4 regions of the Paenibacillus sp. P4_A9 genome follow, and region 2 is predicted to be linked to each of the others. Evidence: riboswitches for the same ligand, from Rfam matches in the RefSeq annotation. Region 2 holds a riboswitch; each other region holds the start of a gene.
What was found. A riboswitch is a leader RNA that binds a small molecule or an ion and turns the genes downstream of it on or off. The one in region 2 is predicted to bind cyclic di-AMP.

Region 1 (7,804 bases), on a different contig from region 2:
CTGCAATGGATGTTCCAATGACCAGAAAGAGCAGCTGTAGAATAAACATACCCAGCATGACGATTGTGATATCCCCATTCACGGCCTCACCTTTGCTGTAAGCCCCAACAATGAACATACTCGAAATCCATGACACGAGGTTAAAAATAAGAATGTTCACTAAAGCGCTTAGCAGCTTCCATGTGATGATTTGATGCCTAGACAAAGGCTTCACAAATAAAAATTCAGACGTCTTGTCCCGCTCTTCCTTCGCGATGATCGTAGCACCGAGCATAGCTGCATGGATCGTTGCCATTAAAAAGAAGTATAGGACTAGGATACCGAAATAGCCGCTAGCCTTCGATAAATCCAACGCGCCTGCCCCCATAATCACTTGAAGTGACTTCGGCATTTCCGCCATAAGATCATTAATCTGTCCGTTCGCTGCCGTTGCTTGATACTTGTTCATGCCGCTTGCTACTAGAAAAATGAGCCCTAAGCTCCAAAAAATCATCGATTTCCGAAATGTTTTCATTTCTCTCCAAAAAATATTCAATGGCTGTTCCTCCTCTCACCCGAGTTTATACGGCATGAACATCCTTTTTTGTGTAAATGACGTAGCTGGCCGCAATAGAAACGACGATAATCGCGATAGCTGCAATGACATAAGATACCTCATAGCTGGCATGCTCAATCATGTATTTCCCGTTAAAGTATTTGAATGGCGAGAAATAACGCTTAGCTCCCTCCCCATCTACGGCAACGACCATTCCGATAACGAAAAAGGCAAACACCGTACCAAGACTGACTGATAAGACGGCTTTTATTTTAGAAAACACGACTGAAATGATGAACCCTATGGCTAGAAACATGAGCTGGATAAACAGTAATGTGAGTGAAATTAATAGAAATATGTTCACATCGAAATCAACCGTTTTCACTTGAAGCGCCATCATATAGGCTGCAGCGATATAGATCACACACGTGATTAAAAGGGAAACAACGGCCGCTAATAGCTTGGAAGTCAATATTTTAGTACGCGTTACGGGCTTCGTAAGAAGAAAGTCTGCTGTTTTCTCACGAACTTCCTTGGAGAGTATAGACGTTCCCAAAACCATTGCTTGAATGGCTCCGCAAAGCGTAATGTACATAAAGATATACATATAGAACCCAAGCAGGGTACCAAAGGTCTCGATTTCAATACCAAGCGCTTTCCTGACCCCTTCCGGATACCCTTCTAATATAGAAGAAAATTCAGCAAAATCCTTAGAGACAGAAGGAAAAAGAGATAGGAATAAGACGATGACAGCAATTAAGGAGCACGTCCACGTGATCGTGGATTTCCGATAAGCTCTCAATTCATGAAGGAAAATATTCATCCCTTTTAAGCCTCCTTCTCGTAGTAGTGCATAAAGATCTCCTCTAAATCAGGCTCTTCGATCCACAGATTCTCAATGTCAATTTCAGCAACTTTCCTCATCACTTGATTGATATTCCCTTTAAATAAGAAGCTGGTTGTACGGCCTTGGACATCAATGTCATTGACCCCGGTCATCTTGAAAAAAGTAGGGTCGAGTGCTTGTGCAGTATCGATTTTAAATCTTTTGAAATTGTTTTCTTTCAACGTGCTGATCTTCTCAACCGTCATAATCTTACCTTCCTTAATAATCGCAACGCGATCACACAGTCTCTGCACTTCACTCAATATATGAGAGGAAAAAAGAATCGTAGCTCCCCTTTTATTCTGTTGTTCGAGTAATTCGAAAAACTTCTGCTGCATGAGCGGATCTAGTCCACTTGTCGGTTCATCCAGGATAATGAGCTTAGGATCATGTAACAGGCCTTGAACGATGCCCACTTTCTTTTTATTTCCTAAAGATAAATCATCAATTTTTTTCGTAACATCCAGATCCATTATTTCTGCCAGTTCTTTTATTCTTTTGGTACAATCCTTCTTGTAAAAGCTTGCTGAATACTTGAGTAGGTCAATGACCTTCATGTTGTCATAATAAAAGACCTCGGAAGGTAAATAGCCGATGTCTTTCTTAATTTCAGGCGCAAATTGGATGCAGTCTTTCCCGAAAATTTTGGCACTGCCGCTTGTTGGAAAAATCAGTGACAGCAGCGTTCGAATCGTGGTTGATTTCCCTGCGCCATTCGGTCCAATAAAACCAAAAATCTCTCCTTCTTCGATCGAAAAACTAACATCTGTAATGCCTCGTGAATTCCCATAGGTTTTGGTCAAATTATTAATTTCAATGGCATGCATGGTATAGCCTCCTTATGAATTTCCTGTGATTTATTGGGTTTAAAGCATGCAAAAAGAAGCCCTAAGCATAGAGAATCTCTACGCTCGGGCTTCTTCACAGAAGAAGGCGAGTGTGCGGTTCTCTCTCAATGCACTACGAGGTTAGCTGTCGGATTCGGACTTGAGAGCGTCCTACCTAATGCTTGCGAGCATCAGGATTCACCCCATGAAGCCATGTGTTGCTTGTGCGGCTTCGATTGGTTCCCCCGTTTCCCTACTGGGAATTAAGTGGTATATTTTAGAAAAAAACAACTTGTCGTAATGAATCTTACGCCGATCTTGGTAGAATGTAAAACTTAGATTCGCCTTTAATTATTGCTTATTTGACTTTGGCAACTCATGAAAGCGTATTCATTCAGAGGTGGCGTTGATTATCCCCTACTTTGCTACATTTTAGTGCTCATTGCATTATACAACCGCCGGTATTCCTGCGGAGTCTGTCCGGTGTGCTCCCGAAAGCGCGCGATGAAGTAACTACTCTGCGAAAATCCTGTATTCTCTGCCACTTGCTTGATCGTACATTCTGTCGACATGAGCAGTTGCTTCGCTACGACAAGACGACATTCAAACAGCCATTCCATCGGCGGCCGCCCCATCACTTCGTGGAACATTCGACTAAAATAATACGTGCTGAAGCCTGCCTGCTCGGCCATCTGCAGTAGCGTCAGTGACTCCGTACAATGAGCCCGGATATATTCCGCAACCTCTCTCATCCGCGCACGCTTATCCAGCATGGTCGCTGTTCCAAGTGTCTCCGCACTCACGGCAAGATCAGCAAGCAGTTCATAGAGCTTTACGGCCAATTGCACCTCGTTCTGATCATAAGGAGAAGCCAGTTCCAGTAAGCCTCCGGACAGTTGTTTGAGCTTGGGCACATCGCTGTAGGTAAACAACCATACGGATGAAGTTCCTTGACCGTTCAATAACCTGCTTAGCCCCTCGCCCGCAAGATGGACCCAGAATACCTCCCATGGCTCCTTCGGATCTGTTCGATATTCCTGCTCGAGACCAGGTCCGTAATAAAAGCCCTGTCCTGCTTCCAAGCAGATTTCCCTTCCGTTCGCTTTCACATAGCCTTTTCCACTTAAAACGATATGCAAATTGGCTTGCTGCAGCTGTCCCTTAGAACGCCACTCCTGATGATCGGGAAAATCGGCATATTGGCCAATCATATCTGGAAAAACTGTGTAGTACTTGTACATCGGTTCAGGTAACACATAATGAATTCTCATGGACCCTCCAAAACGCAAAAATCTGATATATCGAACAAAATGATGTTATATACATAATATTATAAAGAAATATAATGAGTACATAAAGAACTTTTCATAGCAATAAATTACTATATAACAAGAAATGAGGATGTTTCTATCGTGGATAAAACCATTCCAGGCGAACAATTTGATCTAGGTGTGTGCTACTACCCCGAGCAGTGGCCGGAGCACATGTGGGACGATGATTACAGACGAATGCGAGAACTGGGCTTTACCATTGTGCGGGTGGGTGAGTTTGCATGGAACTTTTTTGAACCAGAAGAAGGCGTATATGCGTTTGATCTGTTCGACCGCGCCATTGACCTTGCTCACGAGCATGGACTAAAGGTCATTCTCGGCACTCCGACGGCGACGCCGCCCGCTTGGATGACGCAGCGATATCCCGAAATTCTGAATGCCACTTTCGAGGGTGTGCAGTATCAGCATGGGCTTAGAAGGCACTACAATTACAGCAGCCCTGTGTACCGAGACTATTGCGCGAAAATTACGGAGGCTATGGCTGTTCATTATGCGAATCACCCCGGCATCGTAGGCTGGCAGATTGACAATGAGCTCAACTGCGAGGTAAATGTCTTCTACGCTGAGGCAGACCATGCAGCGTTTCGGACTTGGGTACGTGAGAAATACGATACCTTAGATGCACTCAATCAGGCGTGGGGGACTGTCTTCTGGAACCAGAGCTACTCGGATTGGGAGCAGGTTCATTTACCCCGCCCTGCACCTTCCAAATCTGCCAACCCACATCAAGCTCTGGACGAAAAGCGGTTTATTTCAGCTAACACCATTTCCTTTGCCCGCGTGCAGGCTGACATCTTACGAAAGCTTGCTCCCAAGCAGTGGATCACAACCAACGGCCTGTTTGGCCATCTGGATAGCCATGCTATGACCGATGAGCTTCTGGATTTCTTTTCATTCGACTCGTACCCGAACTTCTCCACCATCTGGAATGATGCCGATCGCGAGGATCCGCTCATGGATCGCAGCTATTCCAACCAGCTCTCCAAAGTTCGTTCGATCTCCCCTACCTTCTGCATCATGGAGCAGCAATCGGGCCCTGGCGGTTGGGTGAATGTGATGGCACAATCTGCACCAAAACCAGGGCAAATGAGATTGTGGACGTATCAATCGGTTGCTCACGGAGCGGATATGGTCTTGTTCTTCCGATGGCGGACGGCAACATTTGGCACCGAGATTTATTGGCATGGGATCAACGATTATCACAACCGACCTAACCGTAGGGTAGCTGAAGCAGCGCAAATTAGCATTGAATTGGGGAAAATCGGAGAAGTCATTGCCGGATCTCGGTTCACTGCGGAAGTCGCTATTCTGCACGATTATGACAACGAGTGGGATGGAGAATTCGACGTATGGCACGGTCCACTAACGAGAGAGAGTGAATACAGCTGGGGGAAAGCCCTGCAATTCAGCCATATTCCTTACGATTATCTGTATGTGCAGAACAAGACTACCCTGGAAGACCTCACTCGTTACAAAGTGCTGATCTACCCTCATCCGGCTATTATGTCGGAGGAAACGGCAGAGCTGCTTAAGCAATATGTCGCAGGTGGAGGCAAGCTTCTTTTCGGAGCTCGCTCCGGCTATAAAGATCTACGTGGCCATTGCCGAATGACGCCTTTCCCTGGACTAGTCGCGGAACTGTGCGGCGTGACGGTGGAAGACTTTACCCTTGTCCTGAAAGAGGCAACCACACCGAACATGCGCTGGATCGATGGCGGCGACGAAGCTAGTACGCCAGCACGTCTGTTCAACGACATCCTCCTGCCAGAGAGCGGCAGTGTACAGACGCTGGCCCTGTTCGACGGAGACTATTATACGGGGAAACCAGCGCTAACCAAGAATACCTATGGCAGCGGTGAAGCCTATTATTACGGAGCCGCTTACAGCCGCGAAGTAGCGGATGCCTTGATCCGCCGCCTTGGACTTAAGCCTGCTACAACTGGTTGGGCAGAGCTGCCACCTGAGGTAGAGGTTGCTATCCGTGTGAAACAGGATCGGCGCTTTGCTTTTCTCCTGAACTACTCCGGCAAACCGGTCAGAGCCAATCTGCTGCAGGAGTTGGAAGACATGCTGGAAGGTGAACGGCTTGGCGCAGGAGAGCTGGAGATTGCTCCTTATGGTGTGAAGGTTTTGGCTTTGGATTGATAAAAGGCTAATCGAATACCCTAGCTTCCTTGCAGCATAATTGCATAAATCTACAGAAATCGTTGGGAACAGCGCAGGCATTGATGCAAAAATGCAGGATATATCTCGTGTTTACGATGGATTGGCAGTGAATGATGCGAAACTGCATCAATGCCAGATGATTTCCACGATTCCGTAGGAAAAACAAGGGAAATGATGCATAATCGCATCAATCGCCTCGTATGACGCTGGATTCCAGTAGAATGATGCATAATCGCATCATTCTGCTGGAATCGTCCCTAAGTCGGAGCATAACTGAAAGAAGCCAGCAAACTCAAGGGTTTTCTGGCTTCTTATGTGAATTAAATAAATAAAGTTATATTTGAAAAACATTAATCTTGGATTTCAGTAGATCAGCCTGACTTCGCAACATTTCCGAGGATGAAGATAGTTCTTCCATAACAGCCATTTGTTCTTGCACGGAAGACGATACTTGTTTCGTCTCCTTCGAAATCTGAGTGGCAATCTCTGCTACTTCGTTCGTTTTGATTAAGGCACTCTCAATTTTCTGGATTTGATCCGTCACACAGCCTACGATATTTTCAACCGTTTGTGCTGTTTCCAAGACGGCTCTGTTGATCTGATTCAGTGCCTTCTTTCCTTCCTCACCCTTGCCCACTTCGCGGCTTGCCAGTTGTTCTTGATCGGTTATTTTCTCTACAACTCCCGCTACATCCAATTCAATCTGTGTGGTCAACTGGCTGATATCCTTCACCGCCTTGGCGCTTTGTTCAGCCAATTTCCGTATCTCCCCAGCTACGACCATGAAACCTGCACCATGCTCCCCTGCTCTTGCTGCTTCAATGGAAGCATTTAAGGCAAGCAAATGAGTTTGCTCTGCAATATCACCGACAACTCGCGTTATATGTCCGATTTCCTTCGCATTATCGTGTAACTGCCTGACGACGCCAATGGATTCCAGATTGGAGTTCGCTAGGTTCAGCAGACCTTGTACAAGTGAACGCACGATAACTTCGCTCTCCTTGATGGTTCTCAATGTTTCTTGAGAAATAGTCTGAGAATCTCCTGCTTTGGCCCCAATTTCATCCGCAGCTTGTTTAATCTGCACGACCGCAGTTAATGTTCCTTGCGTAGATGCTGCTTGCTCCAATGCACCGTTCGATATCATTTCAACTGCGCCGGCAGTGCGTTCGATCTGTTTGGCAGCCTGTACCATACCACCGCTTAATACGCCTGCATGGCTGTCCGTAAACGAAACGCTAGCAGATATGTCCGTGATGATTTGCCGCAAACTTCCAATCATTGTCTCAAAAGATAGACTAAGCAATCGAATTTCGTCATTCGAACGATACACTGGTATTTCCACTTGTAAGTTACCGGTTGCGGCTTCGTTTGCAGCATTGGTCAATCTGAGAAGTGGTTTTGTAAACCAGGTAGCGCCAAACCATCCCAATAAACCTGTCCAAAAAATGCCGAGCAGCATAATGATGGAGAGATATAGCCAATCTGCCATATTGGGAGCGATGATGTCTTTCAAATAGAAAATAAATAATGCGCTGCTGCCATAAGTGACGATGGATACAATAACAATACCGATTACAATTTTTTTGACTAAACTCAAATTCATGAAGGAGCACCTTTCTCTTCGGACAATGATTCGCTTTCGATTGCATAGCCTTCTACTTTCTCTCTAACCATCGTAACTTTACCGGCTTTGTTCACTAGGGTCGTTTTGACATTTCCTATTTTGCAATCCCCGCATATCCAACTGTTGCCTAGCTTCCTTGACCCATTTGTCTTACTGCATTGTTCGCAAGTGATCATTACTCTTCAACCCCTTATCATTTACTTCAAATGTACTCCTTTTGCCAATGGTTCTCTGTGATATATGTCACATCTAAGTTAAAAAAGGAAAGTAGTGATAACAATCGACCGATACCACTAGCTGCTCCAGGGACGTTCTCACTTTACGGGCCTACGAAGTGACGAAATAGCCTCACCTTCCTTGTGACAGGAATGGTGAGGCTATTGTCTTTGGCAAGAGTATCCCAGGATCATTAAATTCAGAAATAATGCTTAG
Region 2 (7,804 bases):
GCAGAATTGGACGCTAACTTTGAGGCGTAGTAGGGACGAATGATCAGTTGCCTTTCACGCCTTATTTTCATAAATAGTCAAACTCATAGTTATTTCTTGGAACCTCACGCATACACTAGTAGAGAGTCGGATACCGGCTCATCTTGTGATTAATTGTGATTATTTTCACAAGCATATATGTGATTAATTTCACAAATGGAGGAGTGTTGAGGCAATGAGTAAACCCAAAATCGTTATCCTGGGCGCAGGCTATGGCGGACTTGTCACAGCGATAAGGCTGCAGAAGAAGATGAGAAAGAATGAGATGGACGTCACACTGGTCAACAAGCACGACTATCACTACATTACGACACACCTGCATATGCCGGCTGCCGGTACGGATCATCATGAGAACGCGCGCGTGACCATTTCGGATTTGATTGATGAACGGAAGATACGGTTCGTGAAGTCGACGGTTAGAGAAATTTTGCCTAATGAAAAGAAGATTGTGCTGGAAGATGCTACGCTCGACTATGACTACCTGGTGGTTGGTTTAGGAAGTGAGACGGAGACCTTCGGTATTCCGGGCTTGAATGAATATGCCATGTCCATCAAAAGCATTAACAGTGTCCGCTTCATTCGGCAGCACATTGAATATATGTTTGCTAAGTCCAAAATGGCACCGAAGCGCAAGGATTATTTGACCTTCGTCGTTGGCGGCGCGGGGTTCACGGGTACAGAATTTGTCGGAGAGCTGGCGGACCGCATTCCCGTTCTGTGTAAAACCTATGATGTCGATCCTGCGGATGTCCGCATTTATAATGTGGAAGCTTCCCCATCGGCGCTGCCGCCCGGGCTTCCTGAGGATCTGATTGAATACGGGATGGAAGTAATGCGCCGCAAGGGCGTGCAATATAAGCTATCGACCGCGATCAAGGCATGCACACCGGAAGGAGTTATTCTGGGCAATGGTGAGTTCATTCGCGCAGGAACGGTAGTCTGGTCAGGGGGAATACGCGGTAATTCCTTGCTGCAGCAAGCGGGGTTCGAGGTTCAGCGGGGGCGGGTAAAAGTGGATAGCTGCTTGCGTTCGCATCAGTTTCCAGAGATCTTCATTACCGGTGATTGCTCGATTGTTACAAGCCCAGAGGGTACGCCATATCCCGCAAATGCCCAAATTGCTGTCCAACAGGGCTATAATGCAGCTAGGAATCTCATTCAGACTGTTCGAGGCAAAGAAATGAAGCCTTTTGTATATGATTTCAAAGGCACAGTTGCATCCCTAGGCCGCGGTCAGGCTGTTGGTCTACTCAAAGTCAAGAAAGTGAAAGGCCGCATGGCCTCACTTATCAAAAAAATGATCGATGCCCGCTATTTATACCTCATCGGCGGCATTCCACTCATTTGGAAGAAAATGATTTGGAAGCAAAAATCCACAACCCGCAATTATCATGTGCCGAATTAATGCTGCTAACTTTTCCATCTAAACACTAATTATTACTAGGTTTTTAGATCTCAAAAGGATTTCCTCCAATAAATATCCCCGTAATAAATGAATTAACCAATGTTTGAAGAATGCAACCCTCTATTTTGCCCGAAATACCTCGAACCACTACGAGAATGGAAGATAAACAATGAATCAACTGAATGTAAGCGAATTATTGGAGGAATCGGGTACTGGAAAAGACCTTTTTACGTTTTTTCCCTCCTTTACTATGTTGGAAGAAGAGAGTAGTATTCAACTCGTACCTGAACAGTTGAATATTTCGCTTAATTTTCTGTTAAGAAAAGCGGGGGAACCACGAGTTTCATGGGGTGAATAATGGTGCTGATACCAAGTACCTTTTAGGGCGGATTTCTCGCGGCCCGAACCCGACAGCTAACCTCGTAAGCGATCGTGAGAAAGGAGAACATGTGTCTAATACACAAGGTCAATCCTTGTGTTTTTTTGCGTCAATTTTACGGGATTAGATCATTGAGATTAGCTTTAATTGGAGGAACGACCACGAAATGACAAGTGATTCATTAAAAAAAATTGTGTTTGGGAAGCCGCTAAAGTCGAGTGAGATTGAGTCGGAGAAACTGCCTGTCTGGAAAGCCCTTCCTATCCTGTCTTCGGATGCATTATCCTCTGTATCCTACGGGACGGAACAAATTCTGTTAGAGCTCGCAACAGTTGGGGTTGCCGCATTTGCGTTTTCCTTGCCCATTGCCATTTCCATTATCGCGTTGATCCTACTGCTCGTGTTGAGCTATAGACAAGTTATTGAAGCCTACCCCATGGGCGGCGGCGCTTATATGGTTACGAAAGAAAATTTAGGTATGGTGTGGGGACGACTTACAGGGGTCTCGCTCCTGATCGATTACACCTTAACGGTTGCGGTTTCGATCTCTGCCGGTGTACAGGCGATTACGTCGGCCTTTCCTTCTACGGTGCCCTATATTGTGCCCTTAACGCTAATTCTAGTTTGGATAATGGTGTGGCTCAATTTGCGAGGTACTTCCGAATCAGGGACTGTATTCGCGATACCAACGTACTTTTTCATCTTTTGTATCCTGTTGTTAGTTGGTAAAGGCGTCTTCGATTTACTGACGGGCTCACTCAATACGCATGCGATCGAATTCGCACCAAGCGCTGCGACGAACTCATTAACCTTATTCGTACTTCTTAAGGCGTTCTCATCCGGTTGTTCAGCTGTAACGGGAATCGAAGCGATTTCAGATGCTGTCCCACATTTCCGAACACCTTCCGTCAAAAATGCAAACCGTACGCTCCTCTCCTTAGGCGGCTTATTGGCCATCGTGTTCGGCGGTGTAACGCTGATCGCTTTAGGCTATGGGGTTGCACCTGATCATAACGGGCATACATCGGTTCTATCGATGGTGACGGAGCAAGCTTTTGGCCGCGGAGTCATGTACTATGCGACCCAAATCGCGACGATGCTCATTTTGGTGCTAGCTGCGAATACAAGTTTCAATGGTTTTCCGATTTTGGCATCGATCATGGCCCAAGACAAAAACTTCCCGCGTATGTTCTCTTTCCGTGGGGATCGACTTTCCTATCATTATGGCATTATCACGCTAGGCGTATTGGCCAGCCTGCTTTTGATTGGCTTTAAAGGTAAGACCGACGGACTTATTCCACTTTATGCGATTGGCGTATTTTTATCTTTTACATTAGCTCAGGCTGGTTTGGTACGTAAATGGTTAAAAGAACGCGTACCCGGTTGGATCGGGAAGCTGATCATTAACGGTCTAGGCGGCATCGTCTCCTTTGCGGTTCTTATTATTTTCTCTGTGACTAAATTTAGCGAGGGTGCTTGGATCGTTATTATTGTGACACCGATTTTACTATGGTTAATCACGAAGATCGCTCACCATTACGACGATGTAGCCAATCAGCTGAGAATTGATATTACACAAGACCGTGTTTGCACCAAAGAACCCGTGATTATCGTACCTGTGGCCGGGATTCATCGCGCTGTCGAGCAAACACTGAACTATGCGAAATCACTTTCGCCAAACGTCATCGCTTTCTATGTTTCCTTCTCGGATGAGGACGAAGAATCGATGCAGGAGAAGTGGCAGATCTGGGATCCAGGCGTACGACTGGTCGTGTTCAAATCACGGTACAGGACGATCCTGAAGCCGCTGGCAGAATTCATTGATCGCATCGACACTCACGTGTCAGAGAAGCAGTCTATCATGGTTATTCTCCCTCAATTCATGCCGAAGAAATGGTGGCACCGTCTGCTCCATAATCAGTCTGCAGCGCGTATACGCTCGAAGCTTCAAGCTGATAAGGATATCGTTGTTGCGACGGTACCGTATCATTTACACCAGTAGACGTGTACAATAATAGGGAGAACATGTAGACGAGGTGACCTTATTATGGTGAAAAAGAAAGCTAAAATGACGCCAGCTGCGGCTAGCGCGCAAGATAAACCCGCAACACTTAAGGATCTGCTGCGTCCGGAAATTTTGGAAGGACTCAAAGCCCAGGCTGACGCGATGAAAGCGGAAGAGCAAGCGAAGAAGGACGCCGAAAGAGCCAAGGTAGAGGCGGCTCGCAAAGCGGAAGAGAAGCGGCTTGAAAATGATTTTGCATATCAGCTGGAGAAAAGTAAATTAGATTGGCGGAAACACAAATGAGGGGGCGCACGATGTGCCTCCTTTTCTTTGTGATCGCGATGATAGCGCTTGCAGGTTGTGAGGTGGAGCAGGGTGCTGAAGGCGTACAAGTTACAACAGCAGTTACAACAGCTGCGCCGCTGAGTGCAACGGCAACACCACCAGCTATCTCACCAACCCCTGTGAGCATCCCAACAGAGTCACCTGTCACGACGAACTCATCCCATTCGATATCAGATAGTCCGACAATTACAGCAGAAATCGAGGCCATCCCAGCCTTCGCGTCGGTGGAACAATCCTTAATTTCTCGTTATGCCTCTGCCTTACCGACGAAGTGGGGAGAGCGTGTCCCTGGTGTGAAAACACGTTTACATACGAATGACAAAGTAATAGCCCTCACCTTTGATGCCTGCGGCGGGAAAGAAGGCAGTGGTTACGACGAGAAGCTGATCCAGTATTTGATTCAGGAGCACATTCCGGCTACGTTATTCATCAATGCGAGATGGATAGCTGTGAATCCAGCCATCTTTGCCACGTTGGCTGCGAATCCGCTGTTCGAGATCGAAAATCATGGCACCGAGCACCGGCCATTATCGGTGAATGGCAAGCCAGCCTATGGTATCGCGGGCACGAAGAACGTCAAAGAAGCCATTCATGAAATGAACGACAATGCGGATCAGATTGAGAAGCTGACGGGAAAAAGACCAACATTTTTCCGCTCGGGTACGGCTTTTTATGATGATGTCGCGGTGTATGTTGCCCATGATCTTGGCTTTGAGTTAGCAGGCTACTCTGTGCTTGGTGACGCAGGAGCTACTTATAACACGGAGCAGGTGTACAAGGCCATAACCAAGGCCACGAGCGGTTCCATTGTTCTTGCGCATATGAATCATCCCGAGAAGGATACCGCTGAAGGTGTCATCAGAGCGATTCCTGAATTACGTAAATTAGGCTACAGCTTTGTACAGCTTGCTGCTAATGAACTTAATTAAGCACGAAGTCATATTTTCTTGCCCCTGAGACGGGGAAAGCATTGTGTAATAAAAAGTTTACAAGAAAGCGTTTTCATGATACTATCTTCCTAATTTGTTATATTCTCATCTATGGGGTTGTTGTCCGCATGAATAGACCGAAATTGGAAAACCCAACGAATGTGGCGTTTACTGTTCTTTTAGTTTCTAGCTTTTTATTTTGTCTCTATGTATTATTGCCTACGACATCGCAGAAGTCCTTAGAGCAGACAATCATGCCAGAACAAGTAATTAGCGAAGAACAACTTGTGCCTTCTTATGAGCAGCCAGTAGAACAAGAAGCAAGACAAGTAGAACAACAAGTAGCACAACAATTAGAACTAGAAACGCAACAACCCCAACAGCATCAAGTAAATACGCTATCTTTTATTCAAACAGATTATAGCAAACAAAAGGTCCATTATACCGACAAAGTCATTGTACTGACCTATCATCACATTGATGAGAAAGAAAATGGCATTACAATTTCCCCGAAAAGATTTAAAAGTCACATGCAAAGATTGAAGAAAGAAGATTACAATGTAATCAGCATGGAACATTTTATTCATTTTATGAAGAATGAGGCTCAGGTTCCTCAAAATGCGGTTTTAATCACTTTTGATGATGGATATGAATCTTTTTATACCCACGCGTATCCGGAATTACTTAGCTTAGGTTTTCATGCTACAAAATTTATTGTGGTCGATTCAATAGATCATCCAAAGGCACCGCGTCTAACATGGGATCAGATGAGAGAAATGAAACAGAACGGGATGAGTTTTTACTCTCATACCTATGATCATCATGACAAAGCCAAGGCGGGTTCAAGCAACGCACTAATGCCTATGCTTACAAACCCCATTTATTTGGAAGCTGAAAAGAGATTAGAGACCGAAACTGAGTACCTAAAAAGAATTAAACACGATCTGATCACGGCTGAAAACCGTATTGAGGAAGAGCTTGGACCTCAGTACCGTCTACTTGCGTTTCCTTTTGGTGCCTATAATGAAACTGTAATTAGGGTAGGAAAGGAATTGGGAATCGAACTTTTCTTTACGACCAAAGAGGGGATAAATAGCAAAGGGAGTAATGAGATTTTTAGAGTCCATGCAGGCGCAGCGTATATGTCTGAAGATGATTTGATGTGGAGAATGAAGTTATATCATAAAAAAGTAAAGTAAAACTATAGTAAGGAGCCGCATTGAAGCGGCTTCTTTTTTGTTCACGAAGCAGGAACTCTATTTTCTTTTCATCTCAAAAAACTCACATGCTGCTCGATCATAGTAGGTCAAATCGCTAACGCGTGTCTGCACAACCACTGTCGTATCACTGAATCGCAGGACGACCGCATTGGAATCGACGATATGGTCATCTTTAAAAATTCGAACAACGCCCTGTCGATCAATGACCTCCTGAAAATCTGAATCTGAATGTAATCGTTGATTCCTTGCCATGTATGTACAATCCCCTAACTTCATTAAAATAGTTATTTTATTGTACCACAAGGTGGCGAAATGCCCGAATTTAGACGAACGCCTATGCCTAGCCGAGCATACAATGTAGCACCAATTGCTGCTTGGGCTGAGAGGGTGTGTGGTGCAGGATGGATATTCAACTTTTACCGATTCATTGGGTCTATTTAGTGTTCATTGGCTTTATTCTTACACTTCTTGTTAAACGCAGAGATACGACGATGATATGTGTGGTGGGTATTTTTACACTAGGATTTTTAGCTACGGAAACATTGAGCGGCTCTGTATCTGGTGTATTTAACAGCTTTATTTATGCAACGAAAGAGTTGATGGGGACGATTATGATCATCTCGATTATCGTTGCCATGAGCCGCGTTTTAATTCGTACAGGGATTAATGAAACGATGGTTGCACCGCTGACGAAGTTTCTGAGAACGCCAGCATTAGCCTTCTGGGGTATCGGCATCATTATGATGGTGACGTCTTGGTTTTTTTGGCCTTCACCTGCGGTTGCGTTGATTGGTGCTGTGCTTTTGCCAGTTGCTGTTCGTGTTGGCTTGCCGGCACTCGGTGCCGCTATGGCGATGAACCTATTCGGACATGGGATTGCGCTGTCTGGGGATTACATTATTCAAGGAGCGCCCAAATTGACAGCGGATGCAGCCGGATTGCCGGTTTCCTCCGTGATGGAAGCAAGCATTCCGCTCGTTATTGTGATGGGTCTTGTTACGACCATTACAGCGTTCTGGTTTATGCGGCGCGATATGAAAAATGGGAAATGGCGCAGCGGTCTCATCGATACCCGTTTAGAGGAAAGCGGCGGTCTCGTTCCTGTGGAGGAAGACGGCAAAGTGCTGATCGGCGAGCGATTAAAGAGAAGTTTAGCCATTGCGATTCCCGTGTTATTTGCCTTAGATGTCATTGCGATGTTCGTCTTGAATCTGCAGGGTGGCGATGCAACCGCTCTCGTCGGCGGTACGGCGGTGTTCATTTTAATAGCGGTCACATTGATCGCTCACCGAAATGCGGGTGTGGAGAAAATTACCTCCTATTTAATCGAGGGCTTTGTGTTTGGGTTCAAAGTCTTCGGACCCGTTATCCCGATTGCGGCTTTCTTCTATTTAGGTGACTCCGCCATCTCGGAGCTATTTGGTAAAATACTTCCAGAGGGTTCACATGGCATCGTGAACGATCTGGGCGTGGCACTCGCAG
Region 3 (7,804 bases), on a different contig from region 2:
TTCCTTCAGGTTGTCACCAATGTTCGCAAATTATTCACACTTTTCCAGTTATGGAGAAACTTCTTCATAACACCTTAAGAAAGAGCGCATTTTTCATGGTTGCTCCGGAGTAAACACAGTAAACTTATGTTTTTTACGCGCAAAAAAAGAACACCTCTCTGTCACCCCCTCCACGGAGTCGATGACAAATAAGTGTTTCTCGAGCGCCAGCTAAGCTAAATAGACTCATCCGTGTGTTGAATACCAGGAACACCCATCCGATAGCTGCCACGCGTCTCTACCCCACCTAGACCCTCTAAGCCTGTTACGGTCAAGTCCATGATATCCAACATCGAGATCGTTTCTTTTGTTGGGGTATAGGACAGCTTGGCAGCGATACAGAGCGGATCTAAGGCGTGAATGAGAATGCGAGCAGGTGAACTTGCGAAATTAGCCCCAGCCCGTAATAAGGCTTCAAAATGCGACTGACATGCACCCGCCACAATAATTAATGAATCACGATTTCTCTCATATTGTCTAGCCACTCGAACCGCATTCACAAAGTTTTGGGAATTCTTATAGCTCGACAGATTGCTCGGGCTGACGCTTTGCCGATTTTTCAAAATGCCATCATGACCTGTGATGACAACGATGTCCGGTTTATATTGAGGAAGCAATCTTTGCAGTGCTTCCGCCATTTGCACCTCAGGAATGAAAAAACCTTCTGCTGGCACGCGTAATTCGCCGTAGAGCTGCATACTTTTGCGCAGGTAACTTGGATCGCCATCTAGATGAAGCACCCTTCCCGGCACTTCAAAATAGCTATTATTATTGGGTTGAGGCTTTTGTTTATGGTTGATGGCTAACTGATTCTTCTCCTGCAACTGCACTTGAGACACTGCCAGCCGACGCAGCGACTCACGAAACTCAGGCGAGCTCGATCTCGGATGATCTAAGGTCTCTTTAAGATTCGTTTTTGTCAGATCCGAAAGCGGCGCATCTGCTAGCAACCGATAATCGACACCTCGCAGAATCGCCTTGAGATGCTCAATTCGTTCAATTTTAAACACGACGTCTCCGCCATAGGAAATACGGGTCACAAAATCTCCTTGCCTCATCGCACAAATCCCCTCCTAGGGGTATCCTATGGCGAGACTAGGCATTTGGTGCGGGTTATTTGCACCCGTGCGCACGAAGAGCCGTCGACAAGCGAGCAAATTCCTCCATGCTGAGTGTTTCACCGCGACGGGAAGGCTCGATCTGAATGCTGTGCAGCAAAGCTTCCAGCTCAGGCTTGTTCTCTTTGGAAAAGAACCTTGCCGCGAGGTTGTTGTATAAGGTTTTGCGACGCTGAACGAAGGACGCTTGGACGACGGCAAAGAAGAAGTCCACGTCCGCCACTTCCACTGGAGGCGTTTGACGTACACGCAGCCGGATGACAGCGGAATCGACGTTCGGCTGCGGCACGAAGACGGTGCGAGGCACGATGGTGACGAGCTCTGGCTCGCAGTAGAACTGCACGGCAATGCTAAGGCTGCCGTAATCCTTGGTGCCTGGACGAGCCGCCATGCGGTCGGCCACTTCTTTTTGGATCATCACGACGATATTCTCCAGCGGGAGCTTCTCTTCGAGAAGCTTCATGATGATCGGCGTCGTGATGTAGTAGGGCAGGTTGGCGACAACACTGACGCCCTCCACGCCTTCGAAATGCTGCTGGAACAGCTCCTGCAGGTTAGTCTTCAAGATATCCCCATGAACGACTGTAGCATGGGGGTATGGCGCCAGCGTCTCGTCCAGAATAGGCAGCAGACGCTGATCGATCTCGACAGCCAGCACGCGGCCAGCGAGCTTGGCTAGCTGCTGTGTGAGCGCGCCGATGCCGGGGCCGATCTCGAGCGCAGCCTTCGTAGGCCCGAGCTCAGCGGCCATGACAATCTTGCTCAATATATTTTGATCAATCAAAAAGTTCTGGCCCAAGCTTTTCTTCAGCACGAGGCCATTTTTCTTAATAATTTGTTTCGTTTTACTTGGTGTAGCTACATCTTCTGCGGTTACAATCACTTCTTGCCCGGATATCGTCATAGGATAGACCTCGTTATCTATAGGATCTCTAACATATATGTCAATTCAAATGCTCGAGCGCCGCTTCGAATTCCTCTCGCGAAATCTGAAACATCGCGCAGCGCTTATAAAATTGCTTACCATTGCAATAACCAATGCCTAAGGCGTTGCCTACGGCCAAGCGGCGTGCCGCCGCATCCGGATGCACGACGAGGCCCGCGCCGATCAAATCCTCCATCGTCAGCTGAGAGACCGCTGCGTCGTACTCTGTCCGCAGGCTCTGAAGCGCCTGACGGATCGTCTCCGGCGTCGCGTTCTCGACGCCAATGTCGCCTTTATACGCGGCTTGCTCCTGCGTAATGAAGGCATGCTTGCAGCCAGGCACCTTGGCTGCCACGATTTTGCGAATCCGCTCACCTGCGTGATCGGGATCCGTGAATATAATGACGCCTCTGCGCTGCTGAGCCAGCGCGATCCGCTTGAGTACGGCTTGTCCGATGGCGGAGCCGCCCGTTTCAATCGTATCCGCCTCCACAGCCCGCCTGATGGCAGCTGTATCGTCCTTACCCTCCACAACGATCATTTCTTTTATCATCTACATTTTCCTTCCCAGTACAAGCAGAAAAAGAAGAGGGGTCTCCTCTTCTTTCGCGCGGCAGATGCCAAGCTACGTGTATTTAGTAGTGTTCCCGTCAAAACTTCCGAATACACGTTAGTTTTGAGACGGTTTTGTAGGGCCAACCACATATACCGTGTACCCTTGTTTGGTTCCGAATTTATTCGCATAGCCATGATCCTCGTAATATACATCGATCATCTGACCTTTCACGCCGCTGCCAATATCCTCAGCACGACGGAAGCCAATCCCTTCAATATACACCCACCAACCCAGTGGAATCACCTTCGGATCTACGGCAATTGTGCGACCTTCGGTTACAGTAGTCCCCGTGTAGGTTTTACCATAACCAGAGGAGCCCTCGGTTTTGCCTGTCGACGCGGCGTCCGCTGAATAAGCAGTAAGTTTCACGTTTTTGAGAATTTGTTTGTAGCCGAAGGTCACACCATTCTTGGAAACCTCATCCACACTCGGTGAAGAGGCGGAGAGAACGACCACAGGATTTTTCGTGCCTACAGATACTACTTTCTTAACGCTTTCTGATTGTACTTCTTCACCCACAACTGCTTCCGCGACTAAAACACCGTCCTCGAAAGTCTTTTCTTTCTTCTTGACCAATACGCCTTCTTTACCTTCTTGGACGACTTGCTCTTTCCCTTTAAGTAAAGATGCGTCATTCTTTTTCTCTGTCTCGAATGCGATCGGTTCAGAGACTTCCTCCGTCTCTTTTTTCACACGGACGATCTTGATTTCATCACCTGTGCTTAGAGCGGCCGTCGGTTCGGGAGTGATACGATCGTTCTCCCCAAGTGCAATATTTAAACGTTGCAATGCACTTTCTACCGTTCTTGCAGTTGTGTAAACAGTGGTGGTCTTTCCATCAGCAGTCAATTGAATTGGTGAGGCCTGCTCGATAACAATTTTGTCTCCACCCTTGAGCTTGGTCGTAAGTGAAGCTGAAATTTCATCGTGCTCTCCAATCTTTATGGCTTGTTCATCCAGTAGGCGTTGCAGGACCCATTGCTTCGTGTGCACAATAGTTTCTTGTCCATTCACAACCACGGATACGCTCTTGGTAGCCGTTCCGTACAACAACACCAAAAACATGAAAGTCATTGCGATTGAGATTATAGCTAGGCTTAAAATCAAACGCAAGTTTTCATGCTTCCATCGCAATGCGAAGGACATGCTGGATGATCGTTTTACATGGGTCTCGCTAATTGAGATACTGCCCACTTTTTCGGTCCTCCTTCAAAGCCTCGCCGCCAGGTTACAGCATGATTAAATTTGACGCGACTAAGGTTTTTAGTTTAACTTAACATGCTCGCCATCTTCAGCTTTCTAACCTCGCTGAATCTGGTCGTCCCCCCTTTTACCTATTCATCATCCTATGAATTCCGGGTCATTTTATGTCTTTTTATCTGTGTAAAACCCTGTATGAGGACAAAAAGCCAGCAAGAAGAGGACTCTTCTCGCTGGCTTAGTTTGCATAGTGAAATACAAATAGCACGCACGACAATCGTTACCTCTCTTACGCTTACGAGGTTAGCTGACGGATTCGGACGTGAGAGTCGCCCTACGCAGACGCAAACTACTTGTTTGACGTCCATGATTCACCCCTGTTACTCTCTGCTTACTTAACCGCATTTGAATGCTAATTAAGCTTGCAGTGGTTCCCCCGTTTCCACATTTGGAACTCAGCGAATGGAAAATTGGCAAATTGGATATTAAGTTATTATGAAAAGTATATTACGCTGTTAAGCTCAACCTGTAAAGGGATTAACACCCGTTAAAAAGGGCTAAATCACTTAAATTTCGATTATTTTTCAAATATAATCCACTTATATCTACATGTACCTAACTTTAACGTACGTATACTCGATTTTTTAATGCATAATGACCAAAACTAGGCTAAAAACGCAAATTTGTTTATAATGATTCTGGAAGTAATTGAATGATAAATACCAATAATTTGCTATTTAGGGAGGCAATTGAGATGGTTCCCATCTTAGAAGTAAACGCTTTATTCGGGGGATACTTACCTAACAGACCAGTTCTGCATGACCTCACATTTTCGATCCGCCAAGGTGAAATGATGGGGCTAATCGGACTCAACGGGGCAGGGAAAAGTACCACCATCAAAAATATATTAGGACTGCTGCAGCCGCAAAAAGGATCCATTCGTATTAAAGGCTTAACTTTAGCCGAAAGTCCAATTCCCTACCGCGCTACATACGCCTATGTACCTGAAAGTCCAGAGTTATACGAAGAGCTTACGATTCGTGAACACCTTGAGCTAACAGCCATGGCTTATGGCGTTTCCAAGGAGGACTACGAAACCCGTTCCCAGTCCTTGTTAGAGCAATTTCAAATGAAAGACAAGCTGAATAGCTTCGCAAATCATTTATCCAAAGGGATGAAGCAAAAGGTCATGATCATGAATGCGTTCCTGATCGAGCCCTCGTTATATATTATCGATGAGCCATTTCTCGGTCTCGACCCTTTAGCTATACGTTCCTTGCTCGAATTAATGGTTAAAATGAAACAAAAAGGCGCATCATTCCTCATTTCCTCACACATTTTGTCTACAATTGAAAAATATTGCGATAACTATGTCGTTCTCCACAAGGGCCACATGGTTGCTCAGGGAGATTTAGTCGAATTACGCGCACAAACAGAGCTTCCCCAGGCGTCATTAGACGACATCTTCTACAAGCTTGTTCAAGGAGAACTGCGATGAACCAGCCAAAAGATACTACACATGCATTTAACACTCAAGCATTATGGAAGCAGCGTTTTCAACATTATATGAAGGAATCCATGGGTTATTGGCAGTATGCCGCACGCAGTAATTTTATCGGATTCTTGTTGTTTCTTGTCATCGTTTCTTCCTATTATTATGCAAAAACATTACAGCGACTTCCGACAGATTATCCGTACCTATGGATCGTCCTGCTCGCGCTCGTTCCACTCGTCACTTCAAGTCCCATTCGAACACTGACCCGCAGTGCCGATCGGATGTTTCTGTTGCGGATTGAACATGAAATGGACGCTTATTTCCGAAGCAGCTTCTTCTATAGCTTTTCACTTCAGGGGCTCTGGTTATTTCTTGCTTGGGTCACACTTCGTCCGCTTTATAACCATTGTTTAGGAGCGGATTCACAGCCATTTCTACTAATGTTAGCTCTATTGCTTCTATTAAAAGTAGCTAACCTATTAGCCAGTTGGCAGGAAGGCAGATTTGCTGCTGAACGAACAAGATTACTGTCTGTCATCTTTCGTTGGATCGCGTCCATTTCCCTCATTACCGTTCAATTTCACTATAGTAGCTTATGGGCCAGCATAACAGCATTGTTGCTTGTATTCGTATGGCTTTCCGCGTTTCGTTCTGTTGCTAAATATGTGATCGGATGGGATTATCTGATTGCCAAAGAGAAGCAGCAGCAGGCTAGACTCTACGCCTTCTTCAATTGGTTCGTAGATGTCCCTCAGTTACCAACGCGAATAGCCCGCCGAGGTTGGATCAGCGGGCTTACACGAACGATCCCATTTCGACAGGATTCGGCGTTTCTCTACTTATATATGAAGACATTGCTGCGCACTGAATTATTCGCGATTGTTCTCCGGCTTACTGTGATTGGCGTATTAGCCTTAGCCGTTTCAGATTCCACGACTGCAAAAAGCGTAATTCTACTCATCGCACTTGTGATCTCGATGGTTCAGCTTTCGTCTCTGGAGCGTGCGCATCGGTATACGTTCTGGCTCAGTATGTATCCATTGGAGTCTCAAGCCAAGGCAGGTTCTCTAGCCTATATCATCTGGTTAACTCTCACACCCCAGCTTGTCATCCTGACGATTCCATTTATGATGGGAACGCCAATCCTATATCTCCTAGTTCCACTGCTCAGTCTCTCCTTCATTTCCTTCGCATGCGGTGTTGTCCTGCGTCGGAAATTCAACAAAAGTATTTTACTTGAGGCCGAGTAAACGAATCGCATTATTCGTCGTAACTTCAGCTAGCTCTTCCAGCGTCATCCCACGAATTTCCGCGGCAGTCTCAGCCACTAAGCGAACATAACCGGTTTCATTGCGCTTACCGCGGAAAGGATGGGGTGTTAAGTAAGGAGCATCCGTTTCGATCAATAGACGATCAAGCGGAACCTGTGCCAACACCTCTTTCGGTTGCACAGCATTTTTAAAAGTAACTGGCCCTCCAAAGGAAATATGGAAGTTCATATCCAGACATTGCTTGGCCGTTTCCCAGCTCCCTGAGAAGCAATGCATGATGCCTCCGACTTCGGCTGCCTTCTCTTCTTTGAGAATCGTTAAGATATCTTGATGTGCATCTCGATTATGAATCACAATCGGCATCCCCAGCTTACGCGCAAGACGAATTTGCTCCCGAAAAACCCGCTGTTGCACATCCTTCGGTGATTTGTCCCAATAATAATCCAGACCAATCTCTCCGATCGCGACCACCTTCTCATGCTGGCATAAGGACTCGATCCATTCCAAATCACCAGGCATCATATCAATGGCATCGACGGGATGCCAGCCTACCGTTGAGTAAATAAAATCGTATTTCTCAGCAAGCTCAATCGAGCTCGGGATGGTTTCGCGGTTAAAGCCGACATTCACAATTCTCGTAACACCGGCATCTAACGCCCGCTGAATAACTTCCTCTTGATCATCTTTAAATTGTTCGGCATTTAAATGTGTATGTGAATCCGTTAGCATGGTCGTTCTCCTCTATGTCAATAAATATGGTGTGTTACGTATCCTTGCCACTCCTTGCTACTCTTGCTCCCCCAACATCTCCCAAACATCCAGATAGTCTTCAGCATTCAACCTTTCAAGCAACTCCTCTGGATAGTACACATGGTGCTTCCCCATCTGAAAGCCACTAATCGACTGCACAATTTCCGAGCGATGTGTAATTTCAGTTAAGTTTTCCTTATGATCCAGCAAAAGGATTGGCAAATTATCATCATTTTCGCCAGCTCTGTACACGTCATAGGATTGATTTGAAGGAAAATCGATCTCCATATAGTAAGTCGGGTCGAAGCCAACCTCTCTCATCACCATTTCCATGCGCTGAATGAGTTGCACCTGATCTCCGTCGAAGGTACTGTACTTGTACAATTTACG
Region 4 (7,804 bases), on a different contig from region 2:
CTCCAAGCGTAAGGAATTCGTCCGGCAGGTCGAGGATGCCAAAACACAAGAAACGCGCCTCCGCCGGATCGCCAATGTGGTCACGCAAATGAGCGAGGTCTAAGGCTCGAAGCACCTTAGTGCCCAGATGTAAATTTCAACCCAAGCACACCGACCAAAATCAAAACCATAAACAAGATACGAACTAAACTTATCGGTTCATTGAGAAATAGCGTGCCAATGATAATTGCGCCGACTGCACCGATCCCGGTCCAAGCGGCATAGGCGGTTCCGATGGGAAGAGTTTTCGTAGCTGCCGCTAAAAAATAAAAGCTAACGATCATTCCGAGAATCGTGACCACAGTGGGGACAAGCCGTGTAAATCCGTTGGAAAATTTCAATGAGATGGCCCACACCACCTCAAAAACACCTGCAATGGCCAGATATAACCATGCCATAAGTTCTCACTCCTTTATGTTTGCGATCGATGTTGTTGTTAGTGTCACCAAAAAAACAGAGAAAAGCCCGAGAGTCTCGCATTGCTGCGTTAGACTCCCGGGCTTTTCTCCCTCCGTGACCACAGCGTATTCGCTGTGTGTTTTCCCTTGGACCAGCAGGCGATTACACGCCTCGGAACCCTAGAAAACGACATGCCGTTATTATAAGACGGCTCACATTCGATGTCAAGTTACACATTCTGGTTGTTAGGGGCTTCCTCTGTTGACCGTATCTCAGCCGTCCATTCTATACTAATCCTCCAACGTAATCCCGTTCAATGCCACATGCGCACGGAACATGTCCATGCCGTCCGGCTGTTCCTGCTCGGGTATCCAAGTGCCTGACTCCCAAATCTTCGAAAGCTTGAGCGCGCGGCTGCAATGCACGAATCATTCCTGCACTTCAACGCCAACAGCTGCGACTGGTGATTTGCCATTCAGCTGCATCGTCGCCAGTAATTCCTCATCCTTCGTCAAATAAGCGCGGCCATTAACGCGGAGCACCATTTCGACACCGGGAATGATGAACAGGAGACCGACTTGCGGGTTGGTCAGCAGATTTTGCATCGAGTCTAGTCGGCGATTGCCGAGTCTTTCTGGGAAGATGAAGCGGCGTTCATCTAAGACGCGAACGAATCCTGGGGCATCCCCGCGTGGGGACACATCGCTCGAGCCATTCGCATTCGACGTAGAGAAGAAGAATAAGGGCGATTTGGCGATGAAAGCACGTGCGTGCTCGTCAATCTGATTGATTACTTTATTTTTAATCGCGGGATGCGGCTCGCCAATATCCGCTCTAATCTCATCAATGGATTGAACAATACCGGGAAATGGGGGAAGTGTGCTAGCGTTTGTATCCATGCAGTCCGATCCTTCCTCGAATAAAACGTGTAGTTGTTGATTTCATAATTTATGTCGCCCGAGCCCGATACATATAGTATACGCCGTTATCCCCGCTCAAATGAATAAAGCCCTGCAAGCCGCTCTTACGAGCAAAGCTTACAGGGCTTTATTCTGTGCCGAGAACATTACTTGGATTCAGCAGTTAGTTGATTGTAGATATCATCCCACAGAACACGTCTGGCTGATACATACCGCTTCGCATAATAGGATTCGCTCAACTTATTCTTAACAACACCTTGGTTAGTAGCGGAGTGAACGAATTCACCATCACCGAGGTACATCCCTACGTGAGAGATACCGCTGCCATCCGTGTTGAAAAATACAAGATCACCCTTACGAAGGTCACTTTTGTCAACCCAGTAGCCTTCTTTGTTTTGTGATTTGGAGCTGTGTGGGATGTCGATGCCGAACTCGCCGAACAAGTAGGACGTGAAACCAGAGCAATCGAATCCTTTGGTTGTCGTTCCTGCCCATCTGTAAGGAGTTCCTACAAGCTCGTCTACCGCATTATCCATATCGGATGCTGCGAAAACGCTTCCTACACTAACACTCAAAAACAAAACAAGACTAAAAACAAGACCAACAACTTTCTTCAACTGCTTGTCTCCTTCCGGTGCCTACGAGGTTAGCTGGAGGGTTCGGTTGAAGGTTCCCTATGATCCCTGTCTTGCAAGATCAATTCACCCGGAGTGGTTCCCCCGTTTCCCCATAAAATGAGGAATTCGGCATGCAATATTTGGTTTTTTTGATGCTAGTCCTTTTTATTCGTCATAAAGAATGAAATTCCTCTTTTTAGTTTGAAAAATAGGCTAAAAATAAGCGAAATTGTTCGGAAATAAGACAAAAAAAAGCCCCTTTCTCAAGGAGAGGGGGTGAATGCTTGCCTATTGGCTGTTTTGCTGGCTATTAATTGGATATTTTGGCTGAAAGTAGCTGAAATTGGGAAGAGATGCCCCAGATCTGGATGAAAATGTGAAATAGGGGGTATAGCTGATAAATAATTAGTGCTACCAGACCTGCCCACAGGTAAGTGGCTGTGACCGTGACCCCTGCCAATAGTCCTGTGAATAGTAAAAGAGTGATGGCAAGTCCGACAATCGGCAGTGAATATCGGAAGAAAGAGATAACAGTCGATAGGATACCAAGCTTAGCTGCTATAGCGAATTGCACGTACATAAAGAGAAGCTGCAGGAGAAAGCCGTACACCAATAAACTAGTAATCCAAGGCAGAAGATCGAGAAGTACCTGCTCATAGGAAGCGCTGTGTCCAAGAATGTATGTGGCCTTCGGAAAGATCCAGATCAAGGGGAGCAGCGTAAGGGCGATCCGGATCAGATATACAAGCAGGAACGGAAGCATGAGCTGCTTCATTCCACGAACAAAGCGATAGCCAGCGTTCTGGTGGGAGTGTGTAAGTGAGTAGAAGACGCCGCCATTCAGGAGAGGAGTAAGCAGCATACGAGCACAGAGCAGCGCAGCAAGCCACCAGAGATACGAATAGCTGAGATCTGTTTTGATTAATTGAAACTGGCCTTCAGCTAGGAAGATCTGTAAAGCTTGTTTGGGCTGCTCAGCGCCTGGGAAACGATGCATGAGGGGGACGAGTATTCCCTGCACGAGCTTATACAGGAGAATACCCCAACCCATCTGATACAGGAATAGAATGATCGTGGCAAAAGGCTGCGCCATAGCTGCTCTGAAGCCGGATTTGATATAGGTGGCCAACGAGGTCCCTCCTTAAAGTTTTCTTTAGAAAACTGGCTGCGTAAGCATACGCTCAGAGTTTGTCATAAGACATAAGCCAAGCCCTTACCAGGCGACTGAGTTGAATATGGCTTGCAGGAGCTGAATAATGCCGAGATTCCACCGAATTTGCCACTTTGTATTTAATTGCGTTTGATAAAAGTTGTTGATGTGCTTATTTTCTAGAATGAGCGTGTACTTGGGATCGATTCGCACCCAGTCGACAGGGGACGCATGTGTTAATGTGAAATCGATGCTGGTTTCCTTGCCATCCCATGTTTTATCCAGCGTTGTACCGTCTGCAAAATGGAACTGAATCGGCACTTCCGGGGAGTTGCCGCCATGCTTAACGATGCGAACGGTACTTTCATAAGCTTCAGCGCCTTTAGGCCCCTGAGCTTTCACCTGTACACGCTCGACAGAATAATCCATCATCATGCTGCCATATACATATTGATTAAAGAAATCATCCCACTTCGTCTTGCTGACATCCTCCACAACCTGTTGGAAATCCTTTGTAGATGGATGCTTGAACTGCCAACGCTGGAAATATGTTTTCATAATGCGGTCCATCACCTTGGTACCGACTTGCTGCTCAATCGCTTTAAGCACGAGCTTGCCGCGCGTGTACACATTTTCTGCATACTGATCATGTCCTTTGTAGGCCCATGCCTCTTTCTGCAGCCCATTGGGTGAGGTGATATAGCTGGATTCGACAGGCAAATTAGGCGCATCGCCATATTCAGCTTCCATGACTTTATCCTCCGCATAAGAGGTGAAGCCTTCATCGAGCCATGCTTCCTCGAATTCATTACTAGCGACGAGCCCATAGAAGAATTGGTGGCCGATCTCATGAACGACGACGCGTTCCAGCTCTAAATCGGGATCTTTGTCGCTGGCGCCCCACGCGGTGACCAAAGTCGGATATTCCATACCGCCGGCGCCATTCCCGCCAGGAGGCGGTACAACGATTGAAAGCGTAGAGTACGGATACGTTCCGTACCACTGGCTGTAGCGCGAGAGCGCCTTTTTAGCTGCGTACATATAGCGATCCTTCAGGTCTTGGTGATTGGGATCGAGATAAAGCTTGATTTTAACCCCTGGAACCTGTGGGGCAGAGAAGGGCTCTTCCACATAGACGAAATGAGGCGACGCCGACCATGCGAAATCATGGACATCCTCGGCATAAAATTGGTACGTCTTCATGCCCTTGTCCGTCACAGCAGGCTTCACCTGAAAGCCTGTGGCCGCCACCATGTAATTCGCGGGCACTTGAATTTTCACATCATACATCCCGAAATCGGCATAGAACTCGGAATTTCCATGGTATTGATGGAGATCCCAGCCAGGCTCTGTCCGTCCTCTTGTCCCCTTGCGTTCATAAGCGGCAACCTTCGGAAACCATTGCCCAGCCATAACGAAGTCACCCACATATCCCATTCTGGCAAAAGCTGCAGGCAGCTTAACAAGGAATTCCGTAGTAATGGTCACGCGTTCTCCCGGTCCTACTGGCTTAGACAATGGGATTTTGAGCAGCGTATGGTCGTCCTTATTGCCGTCATCCGGTTGCTCGAACGACATTCGCTTGGTCAGATCGTCGCCAGTATCGGACTTCACGGATAACAGCTCCATGCTGCCGCCGCTTTCGGCCTTTGCTTCATCCTCCCGCAACTTCCCGCCGGATTCGCGCATAAACGTCGTTTTCTTTGAAGCGAATGCATTCGGATAGAGGTGAAGATAAATTTCTTTCACAGGAATGGATCCTGGATTTTCCCACGTGAGCGTTTGTTGCCCTTGAAGCTGCTGTGTTTCTGGCGTGTAGGCAACGTTCATGTGATATTCAGCGATACGATAACTAAGTGGTGTTGAGGCTTCTAACGGTTTGCCATTATCTGCAGGCTGCATGTCCGGTGTCTTAGCAAAAGGTACATCTTTAGAGACGACAGGAACAGTCCCTCTTGGTGTGGAGGGGAGCAAGGTGTTCGTTAGTAACACTGCGCCGGCAGCAAGGAGCATAACAGCAAACCACTGTACCTTGCGGCTATTGAATAGAGCATTCATATCCATGAGATTCACCCCGCCTAAACAAGCATCTACAGCATGTATATGTAGACAACCTAGGGAATATTTCTGCGAGGTGAAAGAAATGTGAGAAAACCCTTATCGAGGAGAGAAATAGGCATGGAAGACCGCCGCCCCTTGTTCTACAGGAAGACTTTCGCTACAATGAAAGCAAGTCGTCATTTTAACCTAATGTAGAGTGGAAGGTGCCCTTATGGAAGCGGATAAGAAGAAGCTGGCCTTAAATATAGTAAGCTCGAAAGTGAATCACAAAGGCTTTGGTGCAGGAGCCATTGATCTGAGTAACGTCTCCGGTATCATTATTGACGGGGATGTAGCGTATCTGGATGAAGGAACACTGCATGCCAAGAGCAAGATTGAGAAAGGGATCAAATTCTCCACAAACAAAGAGGATGTCCCGAATGGCCGTAAAGCCTGGATTGTGTGGGTAGCGGTTGATCGCACAGAAGATGGCGCCTACTATGCAGGGATGTCCGCTTGCGAAATGTTAGTCGATACCGAAGCACGCCGTGGATGGAAGATTCTTGCTGAGCATGTGAACAAAATGGATGGTGCCATGAAGCGCAAATTCATCCTAGAGGGATTGTCTGACAGTGAGCGGGAAGTCCTTCGAAATTGTCTGATTGCGCACAACGAAGACTGGTGGAATCGCTCGGATCAAAGCCTCAAGGACGCACTCTCGTAAGCTTTCTTTAGCAAATATAGAGAATATGAACATTATGTGTCATCCATTGTTACACAATGTCGAAGCGGGTATACTAGACCCTAGTGTATGTTACCTCATATACTAGGACAGCAAAAAGGCAGGACTAAGACGCGCTTAGTACTGCCTTTTTGTGTTTTCTTTGAATGGGAAATTAATCGTTCCACCAACGTTTAAGGTCGTTCCACCAAGAGCCGTTATCCCCTTTGGAACCGGCTTTTTGACCGCCCGCTGCATCTGGATTAGCAGGCTTGCCTGTACAATACGTAGTAGGCTCTGTGCCAGAGAGGAAAGCCTCCATCTTGGCGTTCGGGCAGTCCTCATTAGACAATTTGCCGCTCACAGGATCAATGTAAACGGTCGATACACCCTCGGGGATCGGGAACAGCTTCGGCGGAATGGCATCCAAGGTCTGTTCCGTGAAATCCGCGAAGATCGGTGAGGCCAGATGAGACTCGACCGTTGAGATATCGCGGCTCTTGTCATAGCCGACCCAGACTGCGGTGGAAAGCTCAGGTGTGAAGCCGACGAGCCAGGCGTCCGTATCGGTTGTGCCTGTTTTGCCGGCAATCGGCCGCTTAATTGTACTGGCGACACGGTTACCCGTGCCTCCCTCTTCGAACACGCTCTCCATTAAATTTGTCATCACATAAGCAACCGCAGGCGGAATCACTTGCTCCTCTACCGGAGTCGCTTCATATAAGACACTGCCATTCGCATCTTCAATTCGCAAAATGGCGGTCGTTTCATGGTGAACCCCCTGATTCGCAATAGAGGCAAAGGCCGAAGCCATCTCCAATGGACTCACGGGGAAGGAGCCTAGCGCAAGGGACGGCAGCGGCCTCATTGGTGAAGCGATGCCTAGCTTACGCGCGAAGTCTATGACCTTCTGTGGACCCACTTCGAGAATCGTGTGCACCGCATAGATGTTATCCGATTTCGAAATCGCCTGACGCATATCAATATTCCCATTTGTATACTGGTCATTGAAATTTCTTGGCGTATATTGCTGCCGCCCATCATCGTAAGTAAACACAGTTGGTTCACTTTTGACCATCGTGACAGGGGTGAATCCATTCATCAACGCAACCATATAGACGAATGGTTTGAAGGAAGACCCTGGCTGCCGCGTATTCGAGAGAGCGCGATTGAACTGATTTTCGGTATAGTCGCGACCGCCGACCATGGCCTTGATCTCGCCAGTTCGCGGGTCGACAGCGACTAGAGCGGCCTGCAGCTCGGGCTTGCTTTCGAGCTGCTTCGTTATGACATTCTCAGCAATTTGCTGGGCATTCTTGTCCAGCGTAGTATAGATGCGAATGCCGCCTTCATCGAATTGCTCTTCGGAAATGCCGAGCTTTTCCGTCGCCAGATTGCGTACATAATCCCTGAAATAAGGGGCAGCAGAAGGCTTCTTTTTCGTTAACGGCTGAATCGTCAGCTTCTCCTTGCCAGCAGCGTCAGCGGCGCTTTGGGTAATAAAGCCGCTATTCACCATCGTCTGGAGGACGATCTTTTGCCGATCCATCGCATTTTGCAGATCATAATAAGGGGAATAGTAACGCGGTCCTTTCGGAACGCCAGCGATCATAGCGCTTTCGGCTAAGGTTAACTCACTGGCATGCTTGCCGAAGAACAGCTCAGACGCTGTCTCAATGCCATAGGTCGAGTGGCCGTAATAGATTTGATTCAAATAATCTGCAAGAATATCATCCTTGCTAAGCTGCATTTCCATTTGAACGGCATATACCGTTTCTTTAATTTTACGCGTCCACGTACGATCATGTGTTAAGTATAAATTCCGGGCTAATTGCTGCGTGATGGTGCCTGCTCCTTGTACCTTCGCCATCGCTTGGACATTCACAATGGCCGCGCGTGCTACCGCTTTGACATCAAC

Region 1: it holds a riboswitch for cyclic di-AMP, as region 2 does, so the genes downstream of both, AC1DVJ_RS08770 (ABC transporter ATP-binding protein) here and AC1DVJ_RS04705 (APC family permease) in region 2, are expected to answer to the same signal.
Region 3: it holds a riboswitch for cyclic di-AMP, as region 2 does, so the genes downstream of both, AC1DVJ_RS20650 (ubiquitin-like domain-containing protein) here and AC1DVJ_RS04705 (APC family permease) in region 2, are expected to answer to the same signal.
Region 4: it holds a riboswitch for cyclic di-AMP, as region 2 does, so the genes downstream of both, AC1DVJ_RS03695 (C40 family peptidase) here and AC1DVJ_RS04705 (APC family permease) in region 2, are expected to answer to the same signal.

Annotation. Positions count from the first base shown of each region.
Region 1 covers NZ_JBFUHL010000008.1:23,916-31,719, forward strand. Annotated here, with positions in the region: gene AC1DVJ_RS08760 (ABC transporter permease subunit) at 1-535, opposite strand, end outside; gene AC1DVJ_RS08765 (ABC transporter permease subunit) at 561-1,358, opposite strand; gene AC1DVJ_RS08770 (ABC transporter ATP-binding protein) at 1,364-2,248, opposite strand; cyclic di-AMP (ydaO/yuaA leader) riboswitch at 2,364-2,528, opposite strand; gene AC1DVJ_RS08775 (helix-turn-helix domain-containing protein) at 2,674-3,519, opposite strand; gene AC1DVJ_RS08780 (beta-galactosidase) at 3,661-5,724, shown strand; gene AC1DVJ_RS08785 (hypothetical protein) at 5,765-5,902, shown strand; gene AC1DVJ_RS08790 (methyl-accepting chemotaxis protein) at 6,080-7,351, opposite strand; gene AC1DVJ_RS08795 (hypothetical protein) at 7,348-7,548, opposite strand.
Region 2 covers NZ_JBFUHL010000003.1:183,825-191,628, forward strand. Annotated here, with positions in the region: gene AC1DVJ_RS04695 (EcsC family protein) at 1-30, shown strand, start outside; gene AC1DVJ_RS04700 (NAD(P)/FAD-dependent oxidoreductase) at 215-1,444, shown strand; cyclic di-AMP (ydaO/yuaA leader) riboswitch at 1,737-1,888, shown strand; gene AC1DVJ_RS04705 (APC family permease) at 1,990-3,825, shown strand; gene AC1DVJ_RS04710 (YqkE family protein) at 3,871-4,131, shown strand; gene AC1DVJ_RS04715 (polysaccharide deacetylase family protein) at 4,143-5,102, shown strand; gene AC1DVJ_RS04720 (polysaccharide deacetylase family protein) at 5,231-6,301, shown strand; gene AC1DVJ_RS04725 (hypothetical protein) at 6,359-6,574, opposite strand; gene AC1DVJ_RS04730 (hypothetical protein) at 6,724-7,804, shown strand, end outside.
Region 3 covers NZ_JBFUHL010000036.1:43,774-51,577, forward strand. Annotated here, with positions in the region: gene yabG (sporulation peptidase YabG) at 216-1,097, opposite strand; gene rsmA (16S rRNA (adenine(1518)-N(6)/adenine(1519)-N(6))-dimethyltransferase RsmA) at 1,153-2,061, opposite strand; gene rnmV (ribonuclease M5) at 2,102-2,635, opposite strand; gene AC1DVJ_RS20650 (ubiquitin-like domain-containing protein) at 2,753-3,892, opposite strand; cyclic di-AMP (ydaO/yuaA leader) riboswitch at 4,176-4,369, opposite strand; gene AC1DVJ_RS20655 (ABC transporter ATP-binding protein) at 4,653-5,396, shown strand; gene AC1DVJ_RS20660 (ABC transporter permease) at 5,393-6,643, shown strand; gene AC1DVJ_RS20665 (TatD family hydrolase) at 6,626-7,393, opposite strand; gene AC1DVJ_RS20670 (HD domain-containing protein) at 7,451-7,804, opposite strand, start outside.
Region 4 covers NZ_JBFUHL010000002.1:308,903-316,706, forward strand. Annotated here, with positions in the region: gene AC1DVJ_RS03675 (YdeI/OmpD-associated family protein) at 1-103, shown strand, start outside; gene AC1DVJ_RS03680 (DMT family transporter) at 117-437, opposite strand; guanidine-I (ykkC/yxkD leader) riboswitch at 530-632, opposite strand; gene AC1DVJ_RS03685 (hypothetical protein) at 729-863, opposite strand; gene AC1DVJ_RS03690 (MSMEG_1061 family FMN-dependent PPOX-type flavoprotein) at 867-1,337, opposite strand; gene AC1DVJ_RS03695 (C40 family peptidase) at 1,505-1,975, opposite strand; cyclic di-AMP (ydaO/yuaA leader) riboswitch at 1,979-2,117, opposite strand; gene AC1DVJ_RS03700 (hypothetical protein) at 2,286-3,104, opposite strand; gene AC1DVJ_RS03705 (M1 family metallopeptidase) at 3,189-5,183, opposite strand; gene AC1DVJ_RS03710 (YwhD family protein) at 5,398-5,889, shown strand; gene AC1DVJ_RS03715 (transglycosylase domain-containing protein) at 6,062-7,804, opposite strand, start outside.